DNA from 3 places in the Mesorhizobium montanum genome. Region 1 is predicted to be linked to each of the others. Evidence: predicted binding sites of a transcription regulator. Region 1 holds the regulator's gene; each other region holds the start of a gene.
What was found. The regulator PhoB, encoded in region 1, activates phosphate uptake and scavenging genes when phosphate is short. The targets are predictions, from matches to a motif close to TGTCATNNANCTGTCAT.
Positions count from the first base shown of each region.

Region 2: ppk2 (polyphosphate kinase 2) is a predicted target of PhoB. The motif match lies at 2,252-2,268, and genes of this name have one in related genera.
Region 3: olsB (l-ornithine N(alpha)-acyltransferase) is a predicted target of PhoB. The motif match lies at 2,006-2,022, and genes of this name have one in related genera.

Region 1 covers NZ_JAVIJF010000001.1:400,276-404,449, reverse strand. The annotation lists gene pstB (phosphate ABC transporter ATP-binding protein PstB) at 1-367, shown strand, start outside; gene phoU (phosphate signaling complex protein PhoU) at 388-1,095, shown strand; gene phoB (phosphate regulon transcriptional regulator PhoB) at 1,115-1,804, shown strand; gene RFM68_RS01905 (VOC family protein) at 1,934-2,371, opposite strand; gene RFM68_RS01900 (ROK family protein) at 2,528-3,772, opposite strand; gene xylF (D-xylose ABC transporter substrate-binding protein) at 4,042-4,174, shown strand, end outside.
Region 2 covers NZ_JAVIJF010000009.1:141,952-146,125, reverse strand. The annotation lists gene RFM68_RS14490 (glycosyl transferase family 90) at 1-955, shown strand, start outside; gene RFM68_RS14485 (aldo/keto reductase) at 1,058-2,101, opposite strand; gene ppk2 (polyphosphate kinase 2) at 2,371-3,291, shown strand; gene RFM68_RS14475 (dihydrofolate reductase family protein) at 3,338-3,985, opposite strand; gene RFM68_RS14470 (HepT-like ribonuclease domain-containing protein) at 4,021-4,174, opposite strand, start outside.
Region 3 covers NZ_JAVIJF010000001.1:6,004-10,177, forward strand. The annotation lists gene RFM68_RS00040 (ATP-binding protein) at 1-1,890, shown strand, start outside; gene olsB (l-ornithine N(alpha)-acyltransferase) at 2,086-2,961, shown strand; gene RFM68_RS00050 (trimeric intracellular cation channel family protein) at 3,179-3,811, opposite strand; gene grpE (nucleotide exchange factor GrpE) at 3,924-4,174, opposite strand, start outside.

The DNA.
Region 1 (4,174 bases):
CGCCGCGCTCTGGAACGAGGTCAAGGACAAGCTCAACGCCAGCGGCCTCAGCCTCTCCGGCGGCCAGCAGCAGCGCCTATGCATCGCCCGCACGGTGGCGGTGAAGCCCGAGGTGATACTGCTCGACGAGCCGGCCTCCGCGCTCGATCCGCTGTCGACCGCCAAGATCGAGGAGCTGATCGACGAATTGCAGGCCGACTACACCATCGTGATCGTCACCCACAACATGCAGCAGGCGGCGCGCGTATCGCGGCAGACGGCGTTCATGTATCTCGGCGAGCTGGTCGAGTTCGACCGGACCGAGAAGATATTCACCTCGCCCCGCGAGAAGCGCACGCAGGACTACATCACTGGCCGCTTCGGCTGAGTTCATACGAGGACATCATTATGGCCGAACATACCGTCGCTTCCTTCGACGAGGATCTGAGGCAGATCAGCCGGCTCATCAACGACATGGGCGACCTTGCCGGTTCCATGGTCGGCGCTTCGACCCGGGCGCTGCTCGAGTCCGACAATGCGCTGGCGCAGCGCGTCGTCTCCGAAGACGCCATCATGGATGCGCGGCAGCGCGAGCTCGACGACCGCGCCATCACGCTGATCGCCAAGCGGCAGCCGATGGCGGACGACCTGCGCCACGTGGTCGGCTCGATCCGCATGGCCGGCGACCTCGAGCGCATCGGCGACCTGGCCAAGAACATCGCCAAGCGCGTCGGCGCCGTCGGCATCAGCGCCGCGCCGCGCGATCTCACGCATTCGATCGATTCCATGGCGCAGTTGGTGCTGATCCAGGTCCAGGCGGTGATACAGGAATATACGGTGGGCGATGCTACGGCGCTGGCCAAGCTTCGCAACGACGACGAGCGCATCGACGTCAAATACACGTCCGTCTTCCGCGAGCTCCTGACCTACATGATGGAAGATCCGCGCAACATCACCGCTTGCACGCATCTTCTGTTCTGCGCCAAGAATCTCGAGCGCATCGGCGACCATGTGACCAACATCGCCGAGAACGCCTATTATGTGTTGACCGGCACGCAATTGCCCGCGAACCGCCCGAAGCAGGACGAGACGGCAATGTCGGCGCCGGCGGCGTGACGGAAAAGGTTATCTGCCAATGATCGCGCCACGCATCATGGTGGTGGAGGATGAGGAGCCGCTGGGGGTGCTGCTCCGCTACAACCTCGAATCCGAAGGTTACCAGGTCGAAGTGGTGACCCGCGGCGACGAGGCCGAAATCCGCCTGCAGGAAAACGTTCCCGACCTGCTCGTACTCGACTGGATGGTGCCGGCGGTTTCCGGCATCGAGCTTTGCCGGCGTCTCAGGATGCGGCCCGAGACCGAGCGGCTGCCGATCATCATGCTGACGGCGCGCGGCGAGGAGAGCGACCGCGTGCGCGGCCTCTCGACCGGCGCCGACGACTATCTGGTCAAGCCGTTCTCGACGCCGGAGTTCATGGCGCGTGTCAAGGCGTTGCTGCGCCGCGCCAAGCCGGAGGTGCTGTCCAGCGTGCTCAAGGTCGGCGACATCGTGCTCGACCGCGAATCGCATCGCGTCTACCGCAAAAAGAGCGAGATCAGGCTCGGCCCGACCGAGTTCCGGCTGCTCGAATTCATGATGCGCCATCCCGGCCGCGTGTTCTCGCGCAGCCAGCTGCTCGACAATGTCTGGGGCGAGACGATCTATATCGACGAGCGGACCGTGGACGTGCATGTCGGCCGCCTGCGCAAGGCCGTCAACAACGGCCGCATGCCGGACGTCATCCGCACCATCCGCGGGGCAGGCTACGCAATCAGGGAAGATTAGGCCGCAATTCCGGACGGAAGGGCTTACGGGCGAAAACGCCGAGCCTACCGTGTCACACTTTTCCTGGAATTGCTCTGGTGAGATGCGCTCGCTGACATTGGTCGCTCGGTCACCGTCTTCGTATTACGCTCAGCCGAGTTCTTGGGCGATTCCGATGAGAAGCCCTTCAGGCCCTCGGATGTAGCAGAGCCGATACGCGTCTTTATACTGGACTACTTCGCCTACGAGATGCGCGCCGCGCTTGCGGAGCCCTTCAAGCGTCTCGTCGATGTCGTCCACGGTGAACATCACGCGGAGGTAGCCCAGAGCATTCACCGGGGCGTTGCGGTGATCCGCGACGGCAGGCGGTGTGAGGAAGCGGGAGAGCTCGAGCCGGCCGTGGCCGTCCGGCGTGCGCATCATGGCAATCTCGACGCGCTGATCGCCCAGCCCAGTGACACGTCCGGCCCATTCTCCTTCGATCATAGCCCGACCTTCGAGCTCGAGGCCGAGCTCGCGAAAGAAATCAATCGTCGTCGCGAGATCCTCGACGACGATTCCTATGTTGTCCATCCGTTTGAGCGCCATGTGTCCGATCTACAAGATGTGGTCGGGTCTGACAACGGACGGGTTCGATACTTCCGGCGCGGCAGGCAGCGAGGCGACGCGCGGACCTGGGATGACCCGCGGGAGGCAGCAGCCAATCCCGAACGTTGGCGATGAGCCACGCGTGTCAACGCCGCCTCAGGCCACGTTCTTCCCCGCCGCGCCGGTCCTAGATTGGACACCGGGAGCGAAAATCTCCTGGTCGACGAAGGTCAGCGCGCGCATGGCGCAGCCTTCGCGGATCAGCGGCAATTCGTTCGGCTCGGTGTCGAAGGAGATCGATTTCGAGTGCTGGCCGCCGGCGGTCTGGGCGATCGCCTCCCGCAGCGCCGGCTCGATCAGGTCGAAGGCGGCGGCGCTGACGCCGACCATCGCGACAGGCGCCGGATCGATCAGCGCAAACAGGCTGCCGAGGCTGAAACCAAGCGCCTCGCCCGCCCGGCGATAGGCCTCGCGCTCCGGGCCGTCCTTCTCGCGCGCCTTCGCGGCAAGGGCCCGCATATCGGCGTCGCCGACGTCGACCGGCTCGGCGTCCTCGCCCATCTTCATGGCACTGCGCCAGATCGCATAATTGCCGGCATAGGCCTCGACGCAGCCGCGGCGGCCGCAACGGCAAAGCGCGCCGCCCGGGCGGTGGATCATGTGGCCGAACTCGCCGCCGGAGGAATGGGTGCCGGTGAACAGCGTGCCCTTCAGCACAAGGCCCATGCCAATGCCATGTGAGAGCAGGATAGCGATGAAGTCGTCGCGATAGCGCTCGGGGTCGCGCCACTGCAGCGCCACCGCCATCATGTTGCAGTCGTTCTCCATGGTGGCTGGGATGCCGAATTCCGTCTCGAGGATGTCGGCAAAAGGAATGTCGGTCAACGGCGTGATCGGCGACCACAGCATGGCGCGTGCATGGGTGTCGGTGATGCCCTGAATACCCATGGCGATACGCGCGACACTGCCCAGGTCGAGGTCGGGATCCTGCAGCCGGCGCCGGACGATTGCCATGCATTCGCCGATCAGCTGGTCGCGCGGCATGACAAGCGTGTCCAGGCGCTGCTGTTCCTCGGCAATCACCTGGCCGGCATAGTCGATCACGGCGACCGACAGGAAATTCAGCGACAACACCACGGTCAGCACCGCGGCGGCTTCAGGGTTCAGCGCAAGGCCGATCTGCGGCCGGCCGCGTTTCAACGCCGTCGGCTCGTTGGCCTTGCTTTCGGTAAGAATGCCCTCCTGGATCAGGTCGGCGGAAATCGCCGAGATGGTCGAGTGGCTGAGCCCTGTGGTGGCGGCAATCTCCGTCCGCGAGGGCTGGCCGGCGCGGCGCACGGCCGAAATCACCATGGCGCGATTGCGCCGGCGCAAATCGTCATGGCGGATTCCGACCGACATCGTCTCGCACGTCCTCCCGGGTCATCGCGGCCTTGTGATGATGCCATGGCCTGTCGCCGACACGCTAGGGATAGTGGCAGAAGCCAAAGCCCATGTCATTATTTATTGCGGACGTCGAAAAAAATGGCCGGACCCATCAAAAGCCATCAGAATCTCAGTTGACAGTGTCGTTTTGCTGGATCACTATTTTTTTGAGGCTCGAAAAAAAGCCTCTGTGCCGGCCTTCGGGCCAGTCTGGGTCGCGCCGCACAGGGCGCAGGGAGGATATCATGAAAAAATTCGCAGCCGCCATTCTGGCGGGCGTTGCCATGTCGTTGACACTGGCGTCGGTAGCCGAGGCGAAGGACAAGGTAATCGGCGTCTCGTGGTCGAATTTCCAGGAAGAGCGCTGGAAGACCGACG
Region 2 (4,174 bases), on a different contig from region 1:
AACCGCCGCAAAGCTGTTCTACTACGCACGCAATTTCGCGCGTGACCGCGCACCGCAGTCCCTGTTCCGCGACCGCTTGGCCAACCGGCTCGAGCAGGCCAGGCTGTCGGGCAAGACGGTTCGCGAGCGGCTGAACTACTACAACAAGCTGGAACACCCGTTCGTGCCCGGTCCGAACGCCATGGCCGTCGGCAAGCTGCCGACCTCGTCCAGCATGTATTATTACGACCTCAAGGAATTCGCCCGCTATTTCGATCCCGGTCTGCTGATCGATTTCGAATACGGCGACGTCGTCGGCGTTCCCGAGGTCCCGAGGATCGTCAAGGACCGGCCCATCGGCGACGACAATGCGAATGGCGTGTTGATGAAGCTGAACAAGTTTCGTCACTTCTACATGCCGCCCGACAGCCTGCCTTTCGCTTCCAAGCGCCCGATGGTGGTCTGGCGCGGTCATTTCAACAATCCGATACGCACCCGCTTCATGGAAAAGGCCGCCAACCTGCCGATTTGCGACGCCGGTTCCCACAGGGCCGATGCGCCGGACGGATTCCGCAAGCCCTTCCTGAACATCGAGCAGCAGCGCCGTTATCGCTACATCGTCTCGCTCGAAGGCAATGATGTCGCGACAAACCTGAAATGGATCATGAGCTCCAATTCGCTCTGCCTGATGCCGGAACCGACCTATGAAACCTGGTTTGCCGAAGCCCAGGTCGAGCCCAATGTCCACTACGTGCCGCTGGAGCAGGATTTCTCCGATCTGGTCGAGAAAGTGGCTTATTACGACAAACATCCCGCCGAGGCGGGACGGATAACCGCGGCTGCCAATGCCTATTGCCGCAGATTCGGCAATGAGCGGGACGAGCAGGCGATCTCGCTGCTCGTCCTCTACAAATATTTCGTGCTGAGCGGGCAGATTCAGCCCGATCCCGAAGTCTGGCGCTTTATCGCCGGCTGAACGGTTCCGCCGCTCCAAGTCTTTGCTCTTGCGCAAATTCCGGACGGAAGGCTACGGCGAAGGCGCCGAGCCTAACCGCTACGCACTTTTCCTGGCATTGCTCTAAGCGTGAGAGCGGTCGAGCACCTGATCGGCCGGCCCGAAACGGTCCCTGGCGGTGAACTGCTGGTGCCAGTAGGGATAAAGCACCGGCGGCCGGCTGACGACATCGAGGCGCTGCCGCTCTTCTTCGGTCAGCGAAAGGCTGGCCGCGGCGAGGTTGTCCTTGAGCTGCGCCTCGTTGCGGGCGCCGATCACCAGCGAGCTTACGGCTGGACGACCGAGCAGCCAGGCAAGCGCCACCTGCGCACCCGAGATCCCGCGCGCCTTGCCGATGTCGACCAGCACGTCGACGATCCGCCACAAGCGGTCCTCGTCGCGGATAGGCGGTTCCTTCCAGCCGCCAAGCTGGCGAGCGGTCGGGCTGTCGCGATGATATTTGCCGGAGAGCAGGCCGCCGGCCAGCGGGCTCCAGACCAGCACGCCGAGACCCTGGTCGACCGAGATCGGCAGCAATTCGTATTCGGCCTCGCGCGCTTCCAGCGTGTAGTGGATCTGCTGGGTGACGAAACGCGCCTGATGCCGGCTGTCGCTGACCGCCAGCGCCTTCATCACTTGCCAGCCGGAGTAGTTGGAGCAGCCGATATAGCGGATCTTGCCCTGGTTGACCAAGGTGTCGAGCGCCGCGATCGTCTCGTCGACCGGAGTGAGGCCATCCCACTGGTGGACGAAATAGATGTCGATGACGTCGGTCCTGAGCCGCTTCAGACTCTTTTCGCATTCACGGATCAGATGGTGGCGCGACAAGCCTTCGTCATTGGGGCCGCTGCCGATGCGCATGCGCGCCTTCGAGGCGATCAGCACATCGTTCTTGCGCCTGCCGCCGAGCGCCTCGCCGATGATCTCTTCCGACAGGCCGTTGGAATAGACATTGGCTGTGTCGATGAGGTTGATGCCGGCATCGATGCAGGTGTCGATGATGCGCTTGGCTTCCGCCAGATCGGAGTTGCCGACGGCGGCGAACGGGCCCGAGCCGCCGAAGGTCATGGTGCCAAGCGTCAATGTCGAGACTTTCAAGCCGGATCGGCCCAGCGTGCGGTATTCCATGTCGGTCCTCGCAATTTTGTTTGAAGAAGCGCCGTGGCGGGCGCCGGGAAGAAGGCGTGGGGATTTGTAGGACAAATCGGGCGGTTTGTCGCCCGCTATCGATACGAGCCGATCACATATCGGCTACATCGATGCCTGCTGCCGAACGCTTGCAATAAAACCGTCATTGCCGCTCTGTATCTCAGTCGGCTCAAGGAATTGCGTTTCCAGCCCCGGCTGGAAAGCATCCGAAGCAGCAACGATGGCTGACAGCTGGCGGGAGTAGCGCGATGAACGAAGTCAAACCGAATTCCGGGGCGAAGGACTGGCTCGAAGCCGAACTCGAGGACACGCTCGACGAGGACTATGAGCTGGAGATTTCCGAACCGGCGCTCTCGCTGGAGATCGCCAAGATCTACAAGAAGTCGCATCCGCCTTCCATGGAGCGGATGACCTATTTCCGTGAATTGCTGAGGCTGCAATCGGAACTGATCAAGCTGCAATCATGGGTCGCCTATCACAAGAAGAAGCTGGTGGTGGTCTTCGAAGGCCGCGATTCCGCCGGCAAGGGCGGCGTCATCAAGCGCATCACCCAGCGGCTCAACCCGCGTATCGCCCGTGTCGTGGCATTGCCGGCGCCGACCGAGCGCGAAAAGTCGCAGTGGTATTTCCAGCGCTATGTGCCGCATCTGCCGGCCGGCGGCGAGATCGTGCTGTTCGATCGCTCCTGGTACAACCGCTCCGGCGTCGAGCGGGTGATGGGCTTTGCCGGCCAGGATCAGGTGGAGGAGTTCTTTCACGACGTGCCGGAATTCGAGCGCATGCTGGTGCGTTCCGGTATCACGCTGGTCAAATACTGGTTCTCGATCACCGACGAGGAGCAGCAGATGCGCTTCCTGATGCGCATCCACGATCCGATGAAGCAGTGGAAGCTCTCGCCCATGGACCTGCAGTCGCGCGTGCGCTGGGAGCAGTACACCAAGGCCAAGGAAGAGACCTTCGCCCGCACCAACATCCCGGAAGCACCCTGGTTCATCGTCGAGGGCAACGACAAGAAACGGGCGAGGCTGAACTGCATCGACCACTTGTTGCAGCAATTGCCCTACGAGGAAGTCCCGCACGAGGAAATCTCGCTGCCGGAGCGCGTCTTCAATCCGCAATACGAGCGCCAGGTCCTGCCACGCGACCTCTACGTGCCGGGGAAGTATTGAGGCAGTGAAGCTGCGATCTCCCCCCTCGTGGGGGAGATTACGCTCCTCATGCCCGCCCGATCATCACATGCGTCGCATCGGCCGTCGCAACCTGCCCGGTGCAGCGATAGCCGAGCTTCAGCATGTCGAGGCCGGCGAAGAGGTGCTCGCCCGATCCGAGCAGGATCGGCGAGATCGCCAGATGCATCTCGTCGATCAGCCGCCGCTCGAGATATTGGCGGATTGTCGAAACGCCGCCGCCGACCCGCACATCCTTGCCGTCGGCCGCGGCCTTTGCCTGTTCGAGCGCCGAATGGATGCCGTCGGTGACGAAGTAGAATGTCGTGCCGCCTTCCATCCCGATCGGCGCCCGCTTGTGGTGCGTCAGCACGAAGACCGGCACGTGATAGGGCGGGTTGTCGCCCCACCAGCCTTTCCAGCTCTCGTCAGGCCATTCGCCGCGGACCGGCCCGAACATGTTACGGCCGAGGATCCAGGCGCCGACATTCTCGAAGCTGCGCACGGCGAAGCCGTCATCGATGTCGGTGGTGCCGCCGTCCTTGCCGAGCACCATCTGGCGAAAGGTACGGGTGCCGATCATCCATTTGTGGAGACCTTCTCCGCCGATGCCGAGCGGATTGGTGAGGTCCTGGTCGGGACCGGCGCCATAACCGTCGAGCGACAAGGTGAAAGCGTTGACACGTAGCTTGGACACAATCGCCTCCTAAACTGGTTGTATATCGAAAGCAGTTATGGCTGGGCTGATTGCATAGTGCAAGCAGTATTTTCCAACCCATACGAGGCGGCCAGTGAGAGGATCGTTGCTGGAGGGTGTCTGACTGGAGCAAGAGCGGTCAGATCGTCCGGAACGTGCCGGGCGGCTTCGGAAATGATCTCGATGCCA
Region 3 (4,174 bases), 390 kb from region 1:
ATCGATGCGCTCGGCGACCTAGTCGTCCATCGCGACCGCGACGGCCATATCGTCTATGCCAACAGCGTCTTTGCCTCGCTTGTCGAGATCGACCCGCGCGATCTCGCCGGCAAGACCTTGTCCGAGCTTGGCATCGATGTCGGCATCGTTCCCGACGCCGCCTTCTCCGACCACGAATGCCTGAGCTCCACCGATGTCGCGATCCGCACGCCGAGCGGGTCGCGCTGGTTCTCCTGGATCGAATTGTCGGTGCGCGACAAGGACACGGGCGCGGTCTCGCATCGGGCGATCGCCCGCGACATCACCGCCCGCAAGCGCGCCGAATCCTCGCTGATCACCGCACGCGAACGGGCCGAATATGCCAGCCAGGCCAAGTCGCGATTCCTCGCCACCGTCAGCCATGAGATCCGCACGCCGATGAACGGCATCATGGGCATGGCGAAGCTGCTCGCGGACACCGACCTCTCACCCGAACAGCGCACCTATGTCGGCGCTGTTTCCACCTCGGCAAGCGCGCTGCTCGCGCTCATCGAGGACCTGCTCGACTATTCCAAGATCGAGGCTGGCCGTTTCGAGCCCGAGCCGCAACCGACCTCGCTGCGCGAAATCGCCGACAACATCATAGAGCTTCTGGCCGCAAAGGCCTTCGCCAAGAACATCGGCCTCGGCTGCCATGTCGAGCCCGACGTGCCGCAGATGATCACCGCCGATCCCGGCCGCGTGCGCCAGGTGCTGCTCAACCTCATCGGCAATGCCGTAAAGTTCACCGATACCGGCGGCGTGCTGCTCACCGTGGCACGCGCCCGCACCGAAACCACCGACCGCATCTGCTTCACTGTAGCCGACACCGGCCCAGGACTGCGTGAAGAGGATTTGGAGCGCATCTTCGAGGAGTTCGAGCAGTCCGACGGCACCTCGACCAGGGTGCATGGCGGCGCCGGCCTGGGCCTTGCCATCTCGAAGCGGCTGGTGGCGGCCATGGGTGGCACGATCTTGGTTTCGAGCCGGCTCGGCGAAGGATCCGAATTCGTCCTCGAGATCCCGGCGGTCGCGGCAACCGAACCGCCGCCGCACCGCCACAACATCCTTGCTGACCGGCGGGCGGTGATCGTGTCGAAAAACGCCACCGAGGCCGATGCCATCGCGCGCACGATCAGAGCCCATGGCGGCATCGTCGAGATTGCGGCGACACCAAGCCAGGCCGCTCCGTTCGCTGCCAGCTGCAACGTCCTCCTGATCGACGCCGCGCTCGAAAACAGCGACGGCAGACTGCTCAAGCGGCTGCGCGACTCGGGCTTCGCCGATTGCGAGGCGATCACCCTGATCGCGCCGACGGACCGCGGCATACTCGGCGAATTCCGCGCCAGCGGCTACGCCACGTTCCTCGCCAGGCCGGTGCGCGGCGAAACCCTCTTGCGGGTGCTGCTGACCCGCCATGGCTCCGCGCTCGCCCAGCCGCAGCCGCGGCCGCGTGGCGCCGCTTCGTCGCGCAGGCGCGATCAGGGCCTGTCGGTGCTGATTGCCGAGGACAATGACATCAACGCCATGCTCGCCCGCGCCACGCTTCTCAAGGCGGGGCATCGCGTCAAGATCGTCGGCAACGGCAAGGCCGCGGTCGATGCCGTTACCGATGCCGGCCTCAAATTCCGCTTCGATGTGGTGCTGATGGACCTGCATATGCCTGTCATGGACGGGCTGGATGCGATCGCCGCCATCCGCCGCCATGAAGAGTCCATGGCCATGCCGCCGATCCCGATCATGGTGCTTTCGGCCGACAGCCAGGAAAAGACCCGGCACGCCGTCCTCGCCCATGGCGCCAGCGGCTTCGTGACCAAGCCGCTCGACCCCGACGCGCTCGTCCAGGCGGTCGAGGGCCAGGTTGCCGCCTGAGGAAATTTTCAACCCTTGAAAGCCTTGGATTGCTTGGCTTGAGCGGCCACAAGATAGCCGGTTGAGGGTATTGCCCAGCCGACAAAGTATTGCCGGCCACGTCGTATCACGGTACTGTCACAATCCTGTTGCACCTACACCGTATCCCCGTGCCAAGAGGGATGGCTCGAAGGAGAATCACTCGTGCATACAGTCATGCCTGAATGTGACACTCGGCCGAATGCCGGCGGCGCCCTGCTCGCCGCCCGTACCGCCGACGCCGTCGCAAGCGGTGCTCCGCTGGGCCGCATCGGCAACCTCGAGGTGCGGCTCGCCCGCAACGAGGCTGAGATCGCCGCCGCCCAGGAAGTCCGCTATCGGGTATTCTATGACGAGCTTGGCGCGAGGAAGGACCTGTTCCAGGCACAGGACCGGCGCGACGCCGACCGTTTCGACCCGCTCTGCGATCACCTTCTTGTGCTCGACAATTCCCTTCCCGGCCCTGAGCATCGCCGCATCGTCGGCACCTACCGGCTGCTGCGGCAGGAGATCGCCGCGACCGCCGGCGGCTTCTATTCCGAGGGCGAGTTCGAGCTGACCAAGCTGATTGCGCGGCATCCCGGCCAGCGCTTCCTCGAGCTCGGCCGTTCCTGCGTTTTGCCGGAATACCGCTCCAAGCGCACCATCGAGGCGCTCTGGCAAGGCATCTGGGCCTATATCAACCACTACAGCATCGGCGTGATGACCGGTTGCGCCTCTTTCCATGGCATCGTGCCGGCCGCGCATGCCGAGGCGCTGACCTATCTCGCCCATCATTGCCGCACCAACTCCGCCTGGGATGTTCGCGCGGTTCCGGGACGCTACTGCTCCATGGACCTGATGCCGATCGAAGCGGTGAACACCAAGGCGGCGATCGCCGCCATGCCGCCGCTGGTCAAGGGTTATCTGCGCGTCGGCGCCCGCATCGGCGACGGCTGCGTCATCGATCACGAATTCTCGACCGTTGACGTCTTCGTCGTCATGCCGGTCAAGGAGATCGGCGCCCGCTACGTCAACTACTATGGCGGCGAGGGGCAGCGTTTCGCGGCGTGAGTAGTGAGTAGTGAGTAGTGAGTAGTGAGTAGTGAGTAGTGAGTAGTGAGTAGTGATGGACGTCACGACTGGAGCGCCTGTCAATACTGACTACTGACTACTGACTACTGACTACTGACTACTCACTACTCACTACTCACTACTCACTACTCACTACTCACTACTCACTACTCACTACTCACTACTCACTACTCACTACTCACTACCGACTACTCCCTCATGGAATGTCTTCCGGCCTTCGCCCGGGCCGGCTCTTATAGGCCGGAAATGACCAGCCGAATTTAAGCGCGCCGCCGCGCACCACGAATGCGCCCGCGAAGCCGAGCAGGCTGGACGCCAGCGCCGGCAGGCCGGCAAGATCGCCAAGGGTGAAGATGGTGGCGCCGGCAAGGGCGGCCGTGACATAGATTTCGGGCCTGAGCAGCACCGAGGGCTCGCCGGCAAGCAAGTCGCGCAAAATGCCGCCGAAGGTCGCCGTCAGCACGCCCATGATGACCGACACGACGGGCGAGCCGGTGATCGCCAACCCCTTGGCTGCGCCCATCACCGCGAAGGCGGCAAGGCCGATGGCATCGAGCCACAGCAACAGCTTGTAGCGGGATTCGACGCGGTGGGCGCTAAAGAAGACCAGCACGGCGACCACCGCGCAGATCAGCACATAACCGCTGTTGGCGACCCAGAACACCGGCAGGTTGAGGATGACGTCGCGCAGCGTTCCGCCGCCGATGCCGGTGACGCTGGCAAGGAACAGGAAGCCGATAATGTCGAGCTGCTTGCGCGATGCGGCAAGCGCACCCGTCGCCGCAAAGACGGCGACGCCGGCATAGTCGAGCAACGCGATGGGGTTCATAGGGTGAGGCAGTAGGAATTAGGGAATAGGCAGTAGCGATCAAAATAGCACGAAGCCGTCGAATTGGTACGGCCCTATTCCCTATTCCCTATTCCCTATTCCCTATTGCCTATCAAGCATCCTTCTCGGCCTGCTCGTTCACCGGGCCTGGCTCGACCTTCGCCTCGGAGCCTGCCTTCGGGCCGCCCTTGGCGACGCCGACCATCGCCGGCCGCAGCACCCGCTCGCCGATCGAATAGCCCGGTTGCACCACTTGGACGACGGTGCCGGACGGAACCTCCGGATTGGGCACCTCGAACATCGCCTGGTGGAAATTCGGATCGAACTTCTCGCCTTCCGGCGCGAGCTTCTTCACGCCGTGGC